2 regions of the Streptomyces sp. NPDC039465 genome follow, and region 1 is predicted to be linked to the other one. Evidence: riboswitches for the same ligand, from Rfam matches in the RefSeq annotation. Region 1 holds a riboswitch; the other holds the start of a gene.
What was found. Region 1 has a riboswitch for cyclic di-AMP ahead of ACZ7LT_RS29190 (transglycosylase SLT domain-containing protein). Riboswitches for the same ligand answer to the same signal wherever they lie in the genome.
Positions count from the first base shown of each region.

Region 2: it holds a riboswitch for cyclic di-AMP, as region 1 does, so the genes downstream of both, ACZ7LT_RS23295 (transglycosylase family protein) here and ACZ7LT_RS29190 (transglycosylase SLT domain-containing protein) in region 1, are expected to answer to the same signal.

Region 1 covers NZ_JBVKAP010000011.1:28,937-36,190, forward strand. The annotation lists gene ACZ7LT_RS29170 (NucA/NucB deoxyribonuclease domain-containing protein) at 76-330, opposite strand; gene ACZ7LT_RS29175 (hypothetical protein) at 418-987, opposite strand; gene ACZ7LT_RS29180 (TetR/AcrR family transcriptional regulator) at 1,232-1,798, opposite strand; gene ACZ7LT_RS29185 (DUF6463 family protein) at 1,910-2,362, shown strand; gene ACZ7LT_RS29190 (transglycosylase SLT domain-containing protein) at 2,437-3,234, opposite strand; cyclic di-AMP (ydaO/yuaA leader) riboswitch at 3,239-3,393, opposite strand; gene ACZ7LT_RS29195 (NHLP bacteriocin export ABC transporter permease/ATPase subunit) at 3,743-6,706, opposite strand; gene ACZ7LT_RS29200 (NHLP family bacteriocin export ABC transporter peptidase/permease/ATPase subunit) at 6,708-7,254, opposite strand, start outside.
Region 2 covers NZ_JBVKAP010000007.1:106,449-113,702, forward strand. The annotation lists gene ACZ7LT_RS23275 (Ppx/GppA phosphatase family protein) at 1-271, opposite strand, end outside; gene ACZ7LT_RS23280 (DUF501 domain-containing protein) at 268-804, opposite strand; gene ACZ7LT_RS23285 (FtsB family cell division protein) at 862-1,329, opposite strand; gene eno (phosphopyruvate hydratase) at 1,462-2,751, opposite strand; gene ACZ7LT_RS23295 (transglycosylase family protein) at 3,101-3,805, opposite strand; cyclic di-AMP (ydaO/yuaA leader) riboswitch at 3,809-3,980, opposite strand; gene ACZ7LT_RS23300 (transglycosylase family protein) at 4,246-5,322, opposite strand; gene ACZ7LT_RS23305 (cytochrome P450 family protein) at 5,449-6,717, opposite strand; gene ACZ7LT_RS23310 (hypothetical protein) at 6,714-7,254, opposite strand, start outside.

The DNA.
Region 1 (7,254 bases):
TTCAAGGAAGCCTTGCGCAGGCTGCCCTCGCGGCTGTTGTCACCCTCGTCCAGGAAGTGACAGCTGTAGTCCGGGTTAACGGCTGGCGCCTTGCAGGGTCTGGGCGAAGGGGTACTCATCGCAGGACAGGCCGCTGCCCGGAGGCGGACGGGGTACGTCACGGCCGCACGCGACCTCGCGGTTGTCGCCGATGATCGTGTCGTCGAACGTCCGCTGCAAGGTGTACCGGGTGCCGGGCTTGCCCCACGGCTGCTTGAGGTTCCGCTGCGCCCAGTCGACATGCCAAGCCACCGCGTCGACACGAGGGTTGGCGGTGGACAGCTCCCACACGGCCGGGACGTCGGGATAGACACAGCCGCCGGCCCGTACGGGCGTGATGCGGGGGGTGTTGTCGCACCGGGGGCGGAACGTCTCCCCCTATGACGGCGGAGCCCTCGTCGTGGCGAGGAGCGTCGAGCGTCGCGTACGGTCGGATGCTGTCGCGGACCCGGTCGCGGCCGGCGACGACACGGTGAACTCGTACGTCACCGTGCGGTTGGGGAAGAGGTACTGCTCGCCGGACTCGTCGACGTCGCAGTGGTTGCAGTCGAACCCGACGCGGCCCATCGTGGACCATCCGGCCCAACTGGTGGGGTTGGTCAGCCGCACCTCGACCTTCTGGTTCCAGGCGTAGCGGTTGCGGGGTTGCAGCGTGGCGGTGGCTTTGGCGTGCAGGGTGGCCGTGCCGGTCGGCACCTCGTTGATCGTGTAGATGACGGGGATGCGCCAGTTCGAGCATGACTCCGTGCGGCTGTTGACCGCCTCGCCCTGCGCGCAGTCCAGCGCTTGGGCGCCTACGTCGGCCGCATCCGACGCGTCGGCCGCGCCGGGCGCCTTTGCGGGTGTCACCTTCTCGGGCTTGCCGAGCTGGATGCCCAGTCGGTCGGCCTTGCTCGGCTCGGGGGTGGCGGCGCCTGCCGGGGCGGCGACCGCGAGGGGTAACAGCAAGGCAGACCCGATGGCGGCGACCGCCATACGGAGCCTGCCGGGGTACTCCTCATGATGCTGGGTTCCTTCCGTCGGGACGGAATTGACCCGGCCATGCTCAAACCCCCGGCGGGTACGGGTCAACAGACCGTTGAGCCGCACCAGCCATCCCACACCTCAACCGCCCGAGACGTGCGCAATTCCGGCACCATGGGAATCGCGGCTTCCGGAGCCCGGGCTGCCCGATGGTGCCCGGACCACGCGTTCACGCTTGCGGACGCAGGAGGTACTCCCCTGCAAGGTGGACGGCTTCCCGGTCGGTGTACCCGGGGTGGTCCACGGCCATGAAGTAACGGCCGATCCCGAGCGCGAACGCCAAGGTGCTGCGGGCCTCGATCTCGTCGGGGTCGGTGAGGAAGGCGCCGAACATCCTCCGCAGGAACTCCATGCGCTCGTTGTCGATGCGCCGCAGGCGCGCCGCCACGGCCTCGTCGTGGCGGGCCCATGCCCGGACCGCGAGATCGATCCGGTGGAAGTCTTCCGTGAACGTCCGTTGACCGGCGCGCCGGATCGCATCGGCGGCGTCTCCGCCTTCGGCGTCGATCTGGGCGAGCACTTCCTTGGTACAGCGGCGTTCCCATTCGTCGAGCATCTCCGCGAGCAACGCGGGACGGCCGTCGAAGTAGCCGTAGAACCCGCCCTTGGTGACGCCGAGTTCGGCGGCGAGCGCCTCGATGCGGACCGCGTCGGGGCCTCCTTGGGCGAGGGCTTCGAGGCCCGCCTCAATCCAGCGGGCTCGTGGGGTGCGGGGCAGAGCGGGAATCGGGGCCACCTCCATTCGACGCGGTTCATTTGTACGGTACCGTACACAGCGTTCTGTACGGCCCCGTACAAATGGCGTGGCGGTCACATGGGGCCACGCACGAAGAAGAGGAGAGCCCCGATGAACTCCAGGAAGCGACTGCTCCGTTGGGCGAGCGGGATCATGCTCGTGCTGGGAGTGGGACACCTGTCCTTGCTGGCGCTCACCGCCTGGGACGAGGTCGCCGGCTGGGCCGATCGGGGGGTCTGGGCAGCTGTCCCCCTCAACCTCTCGGAGGGGGCGCCGGAGACTGTGGACTCCCTCAGGAATGTCGCCACCTTCTGGGGTGGTCCGGGGAGCTTCGCCGTGCCCTTGGTGCTGCTGGGGTGCCTGATATGGCACTTCGCCGGCCGCGGGGTGAGCGTGCCGGCCTGGACCGGGTGGGGCCTCGTGGTGTGGTGCGTGGTGGGCGGCGTGCTGCTCGTGCCGTCCCCGTTCTTCGTGGGGGCCGTCTCCGGAGCGCTCATCGTCCTGGCCGCACGGAAGGAAGACCGGTCGGCAGCCGCCCGAGATCGGGCGTTGAACGTGTCGTAAGGCGGGAATGCCGCGGCCGGCACTGCCAACTCGTGGGCAGTGCCGGCCACATGTCACCCGATGGGCACGTCGGCTCAGTAGGGGCCGTTGACGTTGTCGATGGAGCCGTAGCGGGCGGCCGCGTAGTTGCAGGCGGCGGTGATGTTGGCGACCGGGTCGTACTGGCTGTTCTTGGTGCCGGGGACGTGGTAGGCGTCGAAGGTCGGCTTGATGACCTGGAGCAGACCGATCGAGGGGACACCGTTCTGGGCGTTGATGTCCCAGTTGTTGATCGCGTTCGGGTTACCGCTGGACTCCCGCATGATGTTGCGGTGAATGCCCTCGTAGCTGCCGGGGATGCCGTGCTGGGCCATGATGTCGAGGGACTCGCGGATCCAGCCGTCGAGGTTGTTGGCGTACGCCTTCTTCGCCGGCGCCGCCTTGGCGGCGGGGGCGGCCGCGGTCAGGGTGGTGGGGCGCGCCGAGCGGTCCGCGCGCTCCGTGGCGGCGGCCGAGCGCGTGGCGGCCTTCTTGGCGATGGTGAGCTTCATGCCCGGCCGGATGACCGCCGGGTCGTCGCCCACGACGGCTCGGTTGTCCTTGTAGAGCTGCTTCCAGCCGCCCTTCACCGAGTGCTTGTCCGCGATCTTGGAGAGCGAGTCACCCGCGACGACGGAATACGTCACCGTGCCGGACTTCGCCGCCGCCTTGACCGCAGTCGTGACCGCCGCCTTTTCAACTGCGACCGAATGTGCGGCCTGCGGCGTCGCGGCTCCGGCAGCGGTCGCGCCGATCACCGGCAGGACGAGGGCGGCGCCGCCGGTGCCGACGGCGGCGAGACGGCGAGCGAGCGGGTTTTCCTTGGGACGGCGGTGCTTTCCGTGTCCACGCATGGCGAGTTCCTCTCCTTCGCCTGCGAGGTGAGCTGTCGGGTTCGGGCAGGAGATGCCCGGCCGCGGCGCACGCGGCTTCACCCCGAGCCGCTCCGGAGACCGGACCGGCGGCAAACCTGGGTCCCCCGCTCCTGCCGGACGTGTGGGTGGGTTCGATGCCCGGACGGTGGCAGGATTCGGCGGTCCATCCGGATGGAGGTGACCGTAAGCGAAGGAAAGCGACAAGAACAAGGCCGCGATTCATCAATGCAAATGAATCCGCAGAAAGGAAAGAAAAGGATCATCCTTTCGCCCGCCGCCCCTTGGCCCAACTATTCTTCTGGGCTTCATATTTGACTCCGCACCAGCACCACAGGGGGTGGAATTCGAGGTGACCCACATCACTGGCGGCGAGCATCGGTCACTATTTCCCAGAAAAGGGACTCAAGGCCCCCCATCGGGGCATCTCTTCCCTAAGTGCCAATAAAAGGAGATAAACGGACATTTCTTCCGTGTCGCCCTACGGTGATCACCGCCACAGCTGGCGGCGGACCAGTTCGTGGAAGAGGCCGTCCGTGTCCGCGAGCAGATCCGCCGGAGAGCCGAGCTGGACGATCCGGCCGTCCGACATGGCGATCACACGGTCGGCGTCCATGATCGTGGACAGTCTGTGGGCGATCACGATGCGGGTCGCGCGCAGGGCCCGGGTGGATTGGATGACCACGCGCTGGGCTTCGTTGTCCAGTGCGCTGGTGGCCTCGTCGAAGAAGAGGATCCGTGGCCGGCGGATGAGAGCCTGAGCGATCATGAGCCGCTGGCGCTGGCCGCCAGAGATGGTGCCGCCGCCGTCGGAGAGCATGGTGTGCATGCCCATCGGCATGGCCTTGATGTCCTCGGCAAGCCCGGCCATCGCGGCGGCCTCCCACGCCTCCTCCAGCGAGAACGCCTCCGCTCCCCGGATGCAGTCGAGGATCGAGCCGGTGAAGGGCTGGGCGTTCTGCAGGACGACGCCGCACTGTCGGCGTACGGCCGCCTGGTCGAGCGCCGCCAGGTCCTGGCCGTCGAAGAGCACGCTGCCGGTGGTGGGCTTGTCGAAGCCGATGAGCAGCCGCAGCAGGGTCGACTTCCCGCAGCCGCTCGCTCCGACGATCGCGACGAACTCGCCGGGGCGGACCTGGAAGTCCACGTTGTCGAGGACGAGCGGGCCGTCCTCGGTGTAGCGGTAGGACAGCTGCCGGGCTTCCACGGCTCCGCTGAGCACGCCCGGCTGGGTGGCGGCACCGCGTACCTCCGGCTCGGCCCGCAGGATCGGCGCGACCTCCTCGAAGAGAGGCTGCACGGCGGCGGCCGACAGGAGCGCTCCGGTCAGCTGGGTGACCGAGGAGAGCATCATCGTCACGGCGGTGCTGAAGGTGAGGAACTGGGCGGCGGACATCGTGCCGCGGGCCGGCCCGGCCAGCAGCATGAACATCACGAGCGTGCACAGCGGCAGGCAGACGGCGTTGAGGACCGTGACGAGGTTCTGGAGTCGGCCGACGCGCTGCTGCAGCACGCGCGTGCCCGCGAACTCCCGCGCCCAGGCCGCGTAGGCGAAGCTCTCGGCGGCGGCGACGCGCAGCTTGGGCAGACCGCGCAGCGTCTGGAAGGCGCGGTTGTCGAGCCGGTGGCTGATCTTGATCAGACGGCGCTGGTAGCGCAGCTGCCACAGCCCCAGTCCGGTGAAGACCGCCGCGATCACGAGCAGCATGCCGAGCGCGACCAGCGCGAGGGGCACGCTGTAGACCAGCAGCAGCACGAGGTTCATCGTGCCGACCGTGCTCGCCTGGACGCAGACCGTGCCGATGCCGGACAGCGTGCGGCGGATGGAGCTGATGCCCATGGCTGCGCCGGCCAGTTCACCCGTCGAGCGTCCCGCGAAGAAGTTCGTCGGCAGCCGCAGCAGCCGGTCCCACACCGCAGGCTGCAGCGTGGCCTCGATACGGCCCTCCAGGCGAAGGATGGACATGTTCTGGAGCAGCATGAAGGCGGCCGCAACCACGCCCGCCGCGATGAGTGCGACGGCGGTCTGCACGATCAGGCCGCCTTCGCCGGCCGGTACGTACTGGCCGAGCACCTTGCCGGTGGCCACGGGCACCAGCGCCCCCAGCACCACCGCGACCAGCCCGCCGAGGACGATGGCGCGCAGTTCCTGGCGGGTGTCCCGCACGCTGAAGCGGACCAGGGACAGCAGCCCCAGCTTTCCGTCGGGCAGAGGGCGGTAGAACATCACGGCCTGCCGTTCGAGGTCGGCCTCACCGGTCTTGGTGATCCGCTCGCGCGTTCCGTGCGCGGGGTCGACCGCCACGTACCCGCCGCGCCGCCACAGCAGGGCGACCGGCGTCCCGTCCTCCTCGCGCCTGCCCACCAGGGGCCCGCTGTTCTCCCGCCACCAGCGCCCTTCGAGCCGGACCGCGCGCGTACGGAGCCGGGAGGCGAGCGCGACGCGTTCGACGGGGTCCATCCGCTCGGATCCGGCCCCCGCGTCAGCCGGTTCGGACAGGGTGATGCGCGCCTCTTCGGCGACCAGACGGCAGGCGGCGAAGGTCGCGTCCACGCTCGCGGTGGGGCGGGCGCGCCTGCCCGATCGGCCGATGGAGGCCAGCAGCGCCTGGTCGGCCTCGGTACGTGCCGCCCGGCCGGCTTCGAGTCCTGCCGCCGTACGGTCCTCGTGGTCGCGCTCGCGCTGCTCGATCCAGCGGTCCAGCGCGTAGAGCAGCCGGTACTGCTGCTCGACCATGCCCTGCCACATGGCCGGGTCCACAAGGAGGACGCCGGCGGCCTCCGCGTCGTAGGCGGCGCCGTACTGCACGCTGCCGGGGGTGAGCTGCATCCACACGATGTCGTCGTCGGCCGCACCCGGCTCGCTGGCTGCCCGGCCGTCCAGCGGCGCCTGGTACAGCACGCGCAGGCCGCGGCCGACGCCGAGGGCGAAGGCGTTCTCCAGCGGGCTGAGACCGCCGGGGGTCGGGCCGTAACCGCCCTGGGCGGCGTACCCCTGCGCGCCGTACGTCTGGTCGGCGTACCCCTGCCCCGTACTCCACTGCGCGGTGTTCCACTGCCCGGTGTTCCACTGGGTCGCGTCCCACTGGTTCGTGTCCCACACGTCGCCGTGCTCCGGGCGGTACAGCTCCCGCAGCTCGATGCGGCGCAGTACGCAGTCCCGCGACGGCCGGCCGATGAGGGTGTGCTGGGGGCCCTCCGCGGGGCCCAGCAACAGCGCGCCCGCTTCGAGGCGGCCCAGGAAGTGCCAGTGCCCGAGCAGCGCGGCGTCGACGGCGAACAGGTCCAGCGCGCCGTGCACGACGAGCCAGAGTACGGACGGGCCCTCCAGTGCCAGGCTGCGCAGGTCCGTGCAGTCGACCGGTGTGCCCAGTCCGCCCAAGGCGGCCGCGACCGGGTCCGGCGCCCCGGCAGCCTGGGCGGCGGCGACCGTGGCGGGGTGCGGAGAGGTCACCTCAGTGCTCCTTGACCAGTTCGGCGTACGGGCCCCCCGTGGCCAGCAGGTACTCGTGCCGTCCTCGTTCGACGACGGTGCCGCGGTCGAGCACCAGGATCTCGTCGCTGTCGCGCACGGTGCTGAGCCGGTGGGCGATGACCACACAGGCGCAGCCACGGCGCCGCAGATTGTCAATGACGAGCCGTTCGGTCACCGCGTCCAGGGCGCTGGTCACTTCGTCGAGCACCATCACGCTGGGGTTGCGGACGAGCGCCCGGGCGATCTCCAGGCGCTGACGCTGCCCTCCGGAGAAGTTGCGGCCGTCCTGCTCGACACGGCTCCGTATCCCGCCGGGGCGGCGGGAGACCACGTCGAGGACGGCGGCGTCCTCGAGTGCGGCGATGACTGCCTCGTCCGGGATGGAGGGGTCCCACAGCGTCACGTTGTCGCGGACAGTGCCTTCGAAGAGGAAGACGTCCTGGTCGACGAAGGAGACGGAGGCGGACAGCGCGCCGCGCGGGATGTCTTCCAGCCGCATCCCGTCGATGCGGATGGCGCCTTCCCAG
Region 2 (7,254 bases), on a different contig from region 1:
GGTTCTCGGCGTCGCGCGAGGCGGAGGTGGCGACGAAACGCAGCCGCTCGGCGCCCAGTTCCTTGATGACGGCGGCGTACTCACGGCAGGCGGCGAAGGTCCGCTCCAGCGCCTCGGGGGCGAGCCGGCCGGTCTTGTCGACGCCCTGGCCGAGCCGGACGATCGTCATCCGCCGGTCCAGCTCGATCAGCTCACCCGTCTCGGGGTGGACGTCGGCGACGAGGAGGCGGATGGAGTTCGTACCGCAGTCGATGCCCGCGACCCGGGTCACTTGGCGTCCTCCTTGTCGGTGACCGGCGAGACGCAGGGGCCCTTGGCCCACCACTCGGGCAGCATGGCGATCGCCTCGTCGCCCAGCGGGTTGACGCCGGGTCCGGCCGCCAGCGAGTGGCCGACCAGGACGTGCAGGCACTTGACCCGGTCCGGCATACCGCCGGCGGACGGGAAGCCCTCCAGGACCTCGATGGCGTCCCGGCGCGCGATGTAGTCCTCGTGGGCGGCGCGGTAGGCGGCGGCCAGCTCGGGGTCGCTCTGGAGACGTTCGGACATCTCCTTCATCACCCCGTTCGCCTCCAGCGTGCCGATCGCCGAGGCCGCGCGCGGGCAGGTCAGGTAGTACGTCGTGGGGAACGGCGTGCCGTCCGGGAGCCGGGGCGCGGTCTCGACCACGTCCGGGTTGCCGCACGGACAGCGGTGCGCGATGGCGCGCAGCCCGCGCGGCGGGCGGCCGAGCTGCTCCTTGAAGGCCGCGACGTCCGCCTCGGTGGGCTCGGTGCGTTCGGTCTGCGGAGGGGGCGTTTCCATGCCTGCGTCTGTCTTCTCGTCGGGGCTCGTGGGGGAAGGGTCGGGGTACGGTCCGGGCTACTTGTCCGGCCGGTCGGCGGTGTCGATGCCGTCCCAGAGGTTGGAGTACCAGGAACGCTCGGTCGCGCCCTGGTCGCCGCGGCGCTCACGCGCCAGGTCCGGGTCGTTCGCGGTGAAACCGGTCTCGCCCGGAAAGACGTAGTGGAGATGCTCGCGGGCGAGCCGGGTGACGTACGCCGGGTCCTGGAGGCGGGCCTTCTCGTCCCGCAGCTCCTCGACCCGCCGGGCGGCCTCGGCGGCGCGCCGCTCCTGCTCGGCGATCTCGTTGCGCTGGGAGACGTACTGCCGCATCGGATAGGCGAGCGCCACCACCAGGGAGCAGACGATCAGCGCCAGGAAGGCGGCGCGGCCGGTGAGCCGGGAGCGGCGGGCCTGTCTGCGGTTCTGGGAGCGGTACACGCGGGCCGCGGTCTGCTCGCCGAGCAGCCGGATCCTGGTCGCGGTGGAGAACCGGTCCCGGGCCACTGTCTGCCGCCTCCCCTTTGTTACGTGCGTACGTCCCCGCACACGGTACGGGACCGAGTGCGGGGACGTACGTAACCGGGCTTTCCGGAAGCTCAGCCCGTGCTGTGCCTACTGGTTCGCAGAGCGCTGTGCCTACTGGTTCGCAGAGCGAAACCGCGGGAAAGCCGAGCGGCCGGCGTACACCGCGGCGTCGTCGAGGATCTCCTCGATGCGCAGCAGCTGGTTGTACTTGGCGACGCGCTCGGAGCGGGCCGGGGCGCCGGTCTTGATCTGGCCGCAGTTGGTGGCGACGGCCAGGTCGGCGATGGTGACGTCCTCGGTCTCGCCGGAGCGGTGGGACATCATGCACTTGAAGCCGTTGCGCTGGGCCATCTCGACGGCGTCCAGGGTCTCGGTCAGCGAACCGATCTGGTTGACCTTGACGAGCAGCGCGTTGGCGGCGCCGTCCTCGATGCCGCGGGCCAGGCGCTCCGGGTTGGTGACGAACAGGTCGTCGCCGACGAGCTGGACCTTGGCGCCGAGCTTGTCGGTGATGACCTTCCAGCCGTCCCAGTCGTCCTCGAACAGCGGGTCCTCGATGGAGACGAGCGGGTACGCGGAGACGAGCTCCTCGTAGTACTCGGTCATCTCGGCGGCCGAGCGGGACTTGCCCTCGAACTGGTACGAGCCGTCCTTGTAGAACTCGGACGCGGCGACGTCGAGCGCGAGCGCGATGTCCTTGCCGGGGGCGTAGCCGGCCTGCTTGATCGCCTCGACGATGAGGTCGAGGGCGTCGCGGTTGGAGTCGAGGTTCGGGGCGAAGCCGCCCTCGTCGCCGAGGCCGGTGGACAGACCCTTGTCCTTCAGGACCTTCTTGAGGGTGTGGTAGACCTCGGTGCCCCAGCGCAGGGCCTCGGAGAAGGACTCCGCGCCGATCGGGGCGATCATGAACTCCTGGATGTCCACGTTGGAGTCGGCGTGCGAGCCGCCGTTCAGGATGTTCATCATCGGAACGGGCAGCAGGTGCGCGTTCGGGCCGCCCAGGTAGCGGAAGAGCGGGAGGTCGGAGGCCTCGGAGGCGGCGTGCGCGACGGCGAGGGAGACACCGAGGATCGCGTTGGCGCCGAGGGACGCCTTGTTGTCGGTGGCGTCCAGGTCGAACATGGCCTGGTCGATCAGGCGCTGCTCGGTGGCGTCGTAGCCGACGAGCTCCGGGCCGATCTGCTCGATGACGGCGAGGACGGCCTTTTCGACGCCCTTGCCCTGGTAGCGGTTCGGGTCTCCGTCACGGAGCTCAATGGCCTCGAACGCTCCGGTGGAGGCACCGGACGGAACAGCAGCACGGCCGGTGCTGCCGTCGTCGAGGCCGACCTCGACCTCGACCGTGGGGTTGCCTCGGGAGTCCAGGATTTCCCGGGCTACGACGACGTCGATGGACGGCACGAGCATCTCCTTCTGGGATGTGACGCTAGATGTGACGCATGCGGTGCAGGGCCATTGCAGGGTCGCTCTGTCCTTGCGACAAGAGCCTAACCGGCCCGGACACCGGGGTCCGCCGGGCGCCCGCCCGCTGGGACGAAAAAGGACCCGAGCGCCTGCTTTACGGGGCAAACGGCGCACGTTCTACCGTTCGGTAACCGGGATGTGCGAGGCTCCGCACACATGGGAAACCCCGGCCCGGCGCGTACGGGGGAGACGCGCCGGACCGGGGTGGTCATCGGGTCACCGCGGGAGAGTCGTCGGGCTCACGCGAGCGGCCGCGCCCGACCCGACCTCACCGGAGCCGGAAGGCTCACTTCAGGTGGAGCTGCTGGCCCGGGTAGATCAGGTCGGCGTCCTCGACGATGTCCTTGTTCAGCTCGAAGAGCTTCGCCCAGCCGCCCTTGACGCCGTGCGCCTCGGCGATCTTGCTCAGGGTGTCGCCGGCGACGACCTTGTACTCGCCGTCACCCTTCTTGACCTTCTTGCCGGTCGGGGTGGTGACGGTCTTCTTCGCCTCGGCCTTGGGGGCGGCCTTCGGCGCGGTGCGCTGCTCGCTGCGCGTGGTCGGCTGCTCGGCCTTGCGCTCCTGCTTCGGGGCGGCCTGGGTGGTGCTCTCGCCGCCGCCGTTGTACGCGGCGTTGGACAGGCCCACGCCACAGCTCGGCCAGGCGCCCTTGCCCTGGCCGGCCAGGACCTTCTCGGCTATCTGGATCTGCTGCGACTTGGAGGCCTGGTCGGCGGTGGCCGCGAAGGCGGTGCCACCGTAGGCGGCCCAGGTGGAGGCGGAGAACTGCAGACCGCCGTAGTAGCCGTTGCCGGTGTTGATGGACCAGTTGCCACCGGACTCGCACTGCGCGACGCGGTCCCACTCGGCGGCGGTGGCGGCGGAGGCGGTGCCGGCGGTCATGAGCGGCGCGGCGACCGCGGCGCCGGCGACACCGGCGAGCGTGACGACACGGGTCGTGCGGTCGAGAACCGTGGGGCGGCGGTGCTTGCCCTTGCCGGAAAACAGCATGGAACGTCTCCTCACCGACGCCTACGAGGTGAGCTGTCGGGTTCGGGCTGTGAGTGCCCGGCCACGTGTCCTAGCACGTGGCTTCACCCCAAGCCGGGCGTCGGCCGTCTGTCTCAACGGCCGGGTCCGGCACTTACCTTGGGTCCCCCGCTCCTGCCTTCGGCGCATGACGCGACGACTGTTCCCGTCGTCCGGCGGCAGGATTCGGCGGACCGGTCGACGAGGCCCGCGGTGGCGAGCGGTGAAGACCGTAGACACAGACCTCCCGGAAGTTCAAAGAGGCACATCCGGGAGAAAACGCCCCTACTTGCCTTCCGGGAGCGGTCGTTTACGCAGGTGAGAGCGACAGCGGACGGAGTTCGCGGGCGAGACACGCCAGTTGGGGCAAAGAGACCCATGTCTCACTTGCACAGAACCGGACATACGCCCGCGAACCGCCTCTACTTCTGGGCCTGTCCGGCGTCCAGCACACCGCCGAGGTCGAGGCTCTGACCAGGATGGATGACGTCCGGATCGGCGCCCACGGTCTGGCGGTTGGCGTCGTAGAGCGCGGTCCAGCCGCCGTCGAGGTCGTGCTCGTCCGCGATGACGGAGAGGTTGTCGCCGGGCTGAACGGTGTACGCGCCGGAGGACTTGCCCGTGTTGTCCTTGTTGTCCGTATCGGTGGCACCGGAGTTGTCGGCGCGGTCGGGGCTTTCGCCCGTTTCGGACGGCTTGCCGCTTTCCGGAGTTTCAGTTGTTTCAGGGCTTTCGGGGTTCTTGGAGGTTTCGCCGCTTTCGTTCGCCGGGTCACCGGACGCTCCGGTCCCGGACCCCTCCTGCCCCGTACCGGTCGCACCATCCGTGTGGGGCACGTCACGTGTCGGGGCGTCACCCCGCGAGGCATGGCGGCCCGATTCGCGCTCGTTGACCGGATTGCCCGTATCGGTGCCGTTATCGACCGTCTCGTCCGGCGCGGGCGTGCCCCGGTGCTTCCCGGTGCCGGCGGGAGCGGAGGGCGTGGCGGGGGCCGTGGGCGCCTCGGGGGCGATGGGAGCGTTGGGGGTCACCTGGCCGGGGTCGAGGCCGGGCTCGGCCGGGGTGCCGTCAGGGCGGAGCGGAAGGGTCTCACCGGCGCCCGCGTCGGCGCCGGACCCGCTGCCACCGGCCGTAAGCCCGGCGATCGGGGCGCAGGTGGCCCAGGGCGCCACGCCCTGCGCCGCGAGCGCCTTCTCGGCGACCGCGATCTGCTGGGGGCGGCTGGCGAGGTCGGCGCGCGGGGCGTGGACGAGGCCGCCGTACTGCTCCCAGGTGGCCTGCGTGAACTGGAGGCCGCCGTACTGCCCGTTGCCGAAGTCGGCGCTCCACAGCCCGCCGGACTCGCACTCGGCGACCCTGTCCCATGTGACGGAGTCCGCGGCGGACGCGGAGCCCGCGCCGAGCAGAGGGAGGGCGATGGCCGAGCCGGTCACCCCCGCGGCGACAACGATGGCGGGGGCCTGGCGGGGTCTACGGTGCCGTCCGTTTCCGGAGCGCATGCGGTGGACCTTCCGTGTGACTACTGGGACATCGGTTGAGATTGACGGTGAACGTAGCGGCATTCGAACGTCAGTCACAAGTCGATGCAGGGGAGATCACATAAAAGTCACAGTCTTGACGGAGTGTCAGCTTCCGGTGGGTGTGGAAGCGGGCGTGAACTCCACCGGAAGCGTGCGCAATCCACGCATGATGAGCCCTCCACGCCACCGCAAATCACCCGGATCAACCCCAAGTCGCACATCCGGCAGCCTGGTCAGCAGCGTCGCGAGCGCGGTCTGCCCCTCCAGGCGGGCGAGCGGCGCGCCGAGGCAGTAGTGGATGCCGTGCCCGTACCCCAGATGCTGGTTGTCGCGGCGGGCGAGGTCGAGCGTGTCCGGCTCGGCGAACCGCTCGGGGTCCCGGTCGGCCGCGGCGAGCACGACCAGTACGGGATCGCCGGCCCGGATCTCCTGCCCCCCGAGGGTCAACGCCTCGGTGGCGAACCGCCACGTGGCGAGCTCCACCGGCCCGTCGTAGCGCAGGAGTTCCTCGACACCGGTCTCCAGCAGCCCGCTCTCCCCCTCGGCGAGCGACCGCTGGAGCCGCTCACGCTGATCGGGGTTGCGCAGCAGCGCGTAGACGCCGTTGCCGATGAGGTTGACGGTGGTCTCGAACCCGGCGAAGAGAAGGATGAAGGCCATGGCGGCGGCCTCGTTCTCGGTCAGGTGCTCGCCGTGGTCGGACGCCTTGATGAGCCCGGAGATCAGATCGTCGCCCGGATTCTCCCGCTTACGGTGAATCAGCTCCGCGAGATAGCCCCGCATCTTCTTCACCGACCGCGCGACCCCGCCGCGCGGCCCGCCGCCGTGCCGGATCATCATCCCGGCCCAGTCCCGGAAGTCGTCCTGGTCCTCCGGCGGGACGCCAAGCATGTCGCAGATGGCGTAGATGGGAAGAGGGAAGGCGAACTCATGGATGAGGTCGGCCGACCCCTTCTCGATGAACCCGTCGATGAGCCGGTCGGTCAGCTCCTGCACCCGCGGCGCGAACTCGGCGACCCGCCGGGGCGTGAACGCCTTCGACACGAGCCGCCGCAGCCGGGTGTGGTCCGGCGGATCGATGTTGAGCAGATGCGTCATCAGCTCGGCCTTGCGCTCCCCGGGGATCCCGGTCTTCCCCTTGGCGTGCGCGGGCTCGTCATGATGCGCCGGATTCTTACTGAGCCGCTGATCAGCGAGCGCCTGTCGGGCGTCCCCGTACCGCGTGACGAGCCACGCCTCGACCCCACTGGGCAGCCGGGTCCGGTGGACCGGGGAGTGCTCCCGAAGCCAGGCGTAGGCCGGGTACGGGTCGGTGGCGAACTCCCAGGTGAAGAGCTCGGGGGCGGGGGGTGGGGGTACGGGCGTCTCGCTCACTCCTCGACGTTAACCTGCCCCTCTTCGGCGGCGCGGCGCAGGAGGGCGTCGGCCTCGTCGGCGTTCGGGCCGTCCTTCTGGCGGAGGAGGGCGGCAAGGTTGCGCATGGCGCGGGGGTCGCCGGCCTTGACGCCGATGCGGTACCAGGCTTCGGCCTCCTTGAGGTCGCCGGTGTGGTGGAGGAGGGTGCCGAGGCTGGCGGCGACGGTTTCTTTGAGGAACTGGTTCTTCGCCGCCTTCTGGTAGAGGTGCAAGGCCTCGTCCGTGGCGCCGGTACCGACGAGCATGTCCCCCAGCACGTACGCCGCTCGGACGCTGCCACCCTCGACGCCGACGCGCAGCCAGTGCTCGGCGCGGTCACGCAGGAACTCCCCCAGGCGGGAGGCGGCGTGCGGGTCCCCGGTCCCGGCGGCGCGCTGAAGGTAGGTGAGCGCCTCGGTGTACTCGCCCTGCGCGGCCAGCTGGTTACCTACCCGCAGGAGGGAGTACCCGTGTCCCGTGTCGGCCGCCTTCTGGTACCAGCGCAGCGCCTCCTCC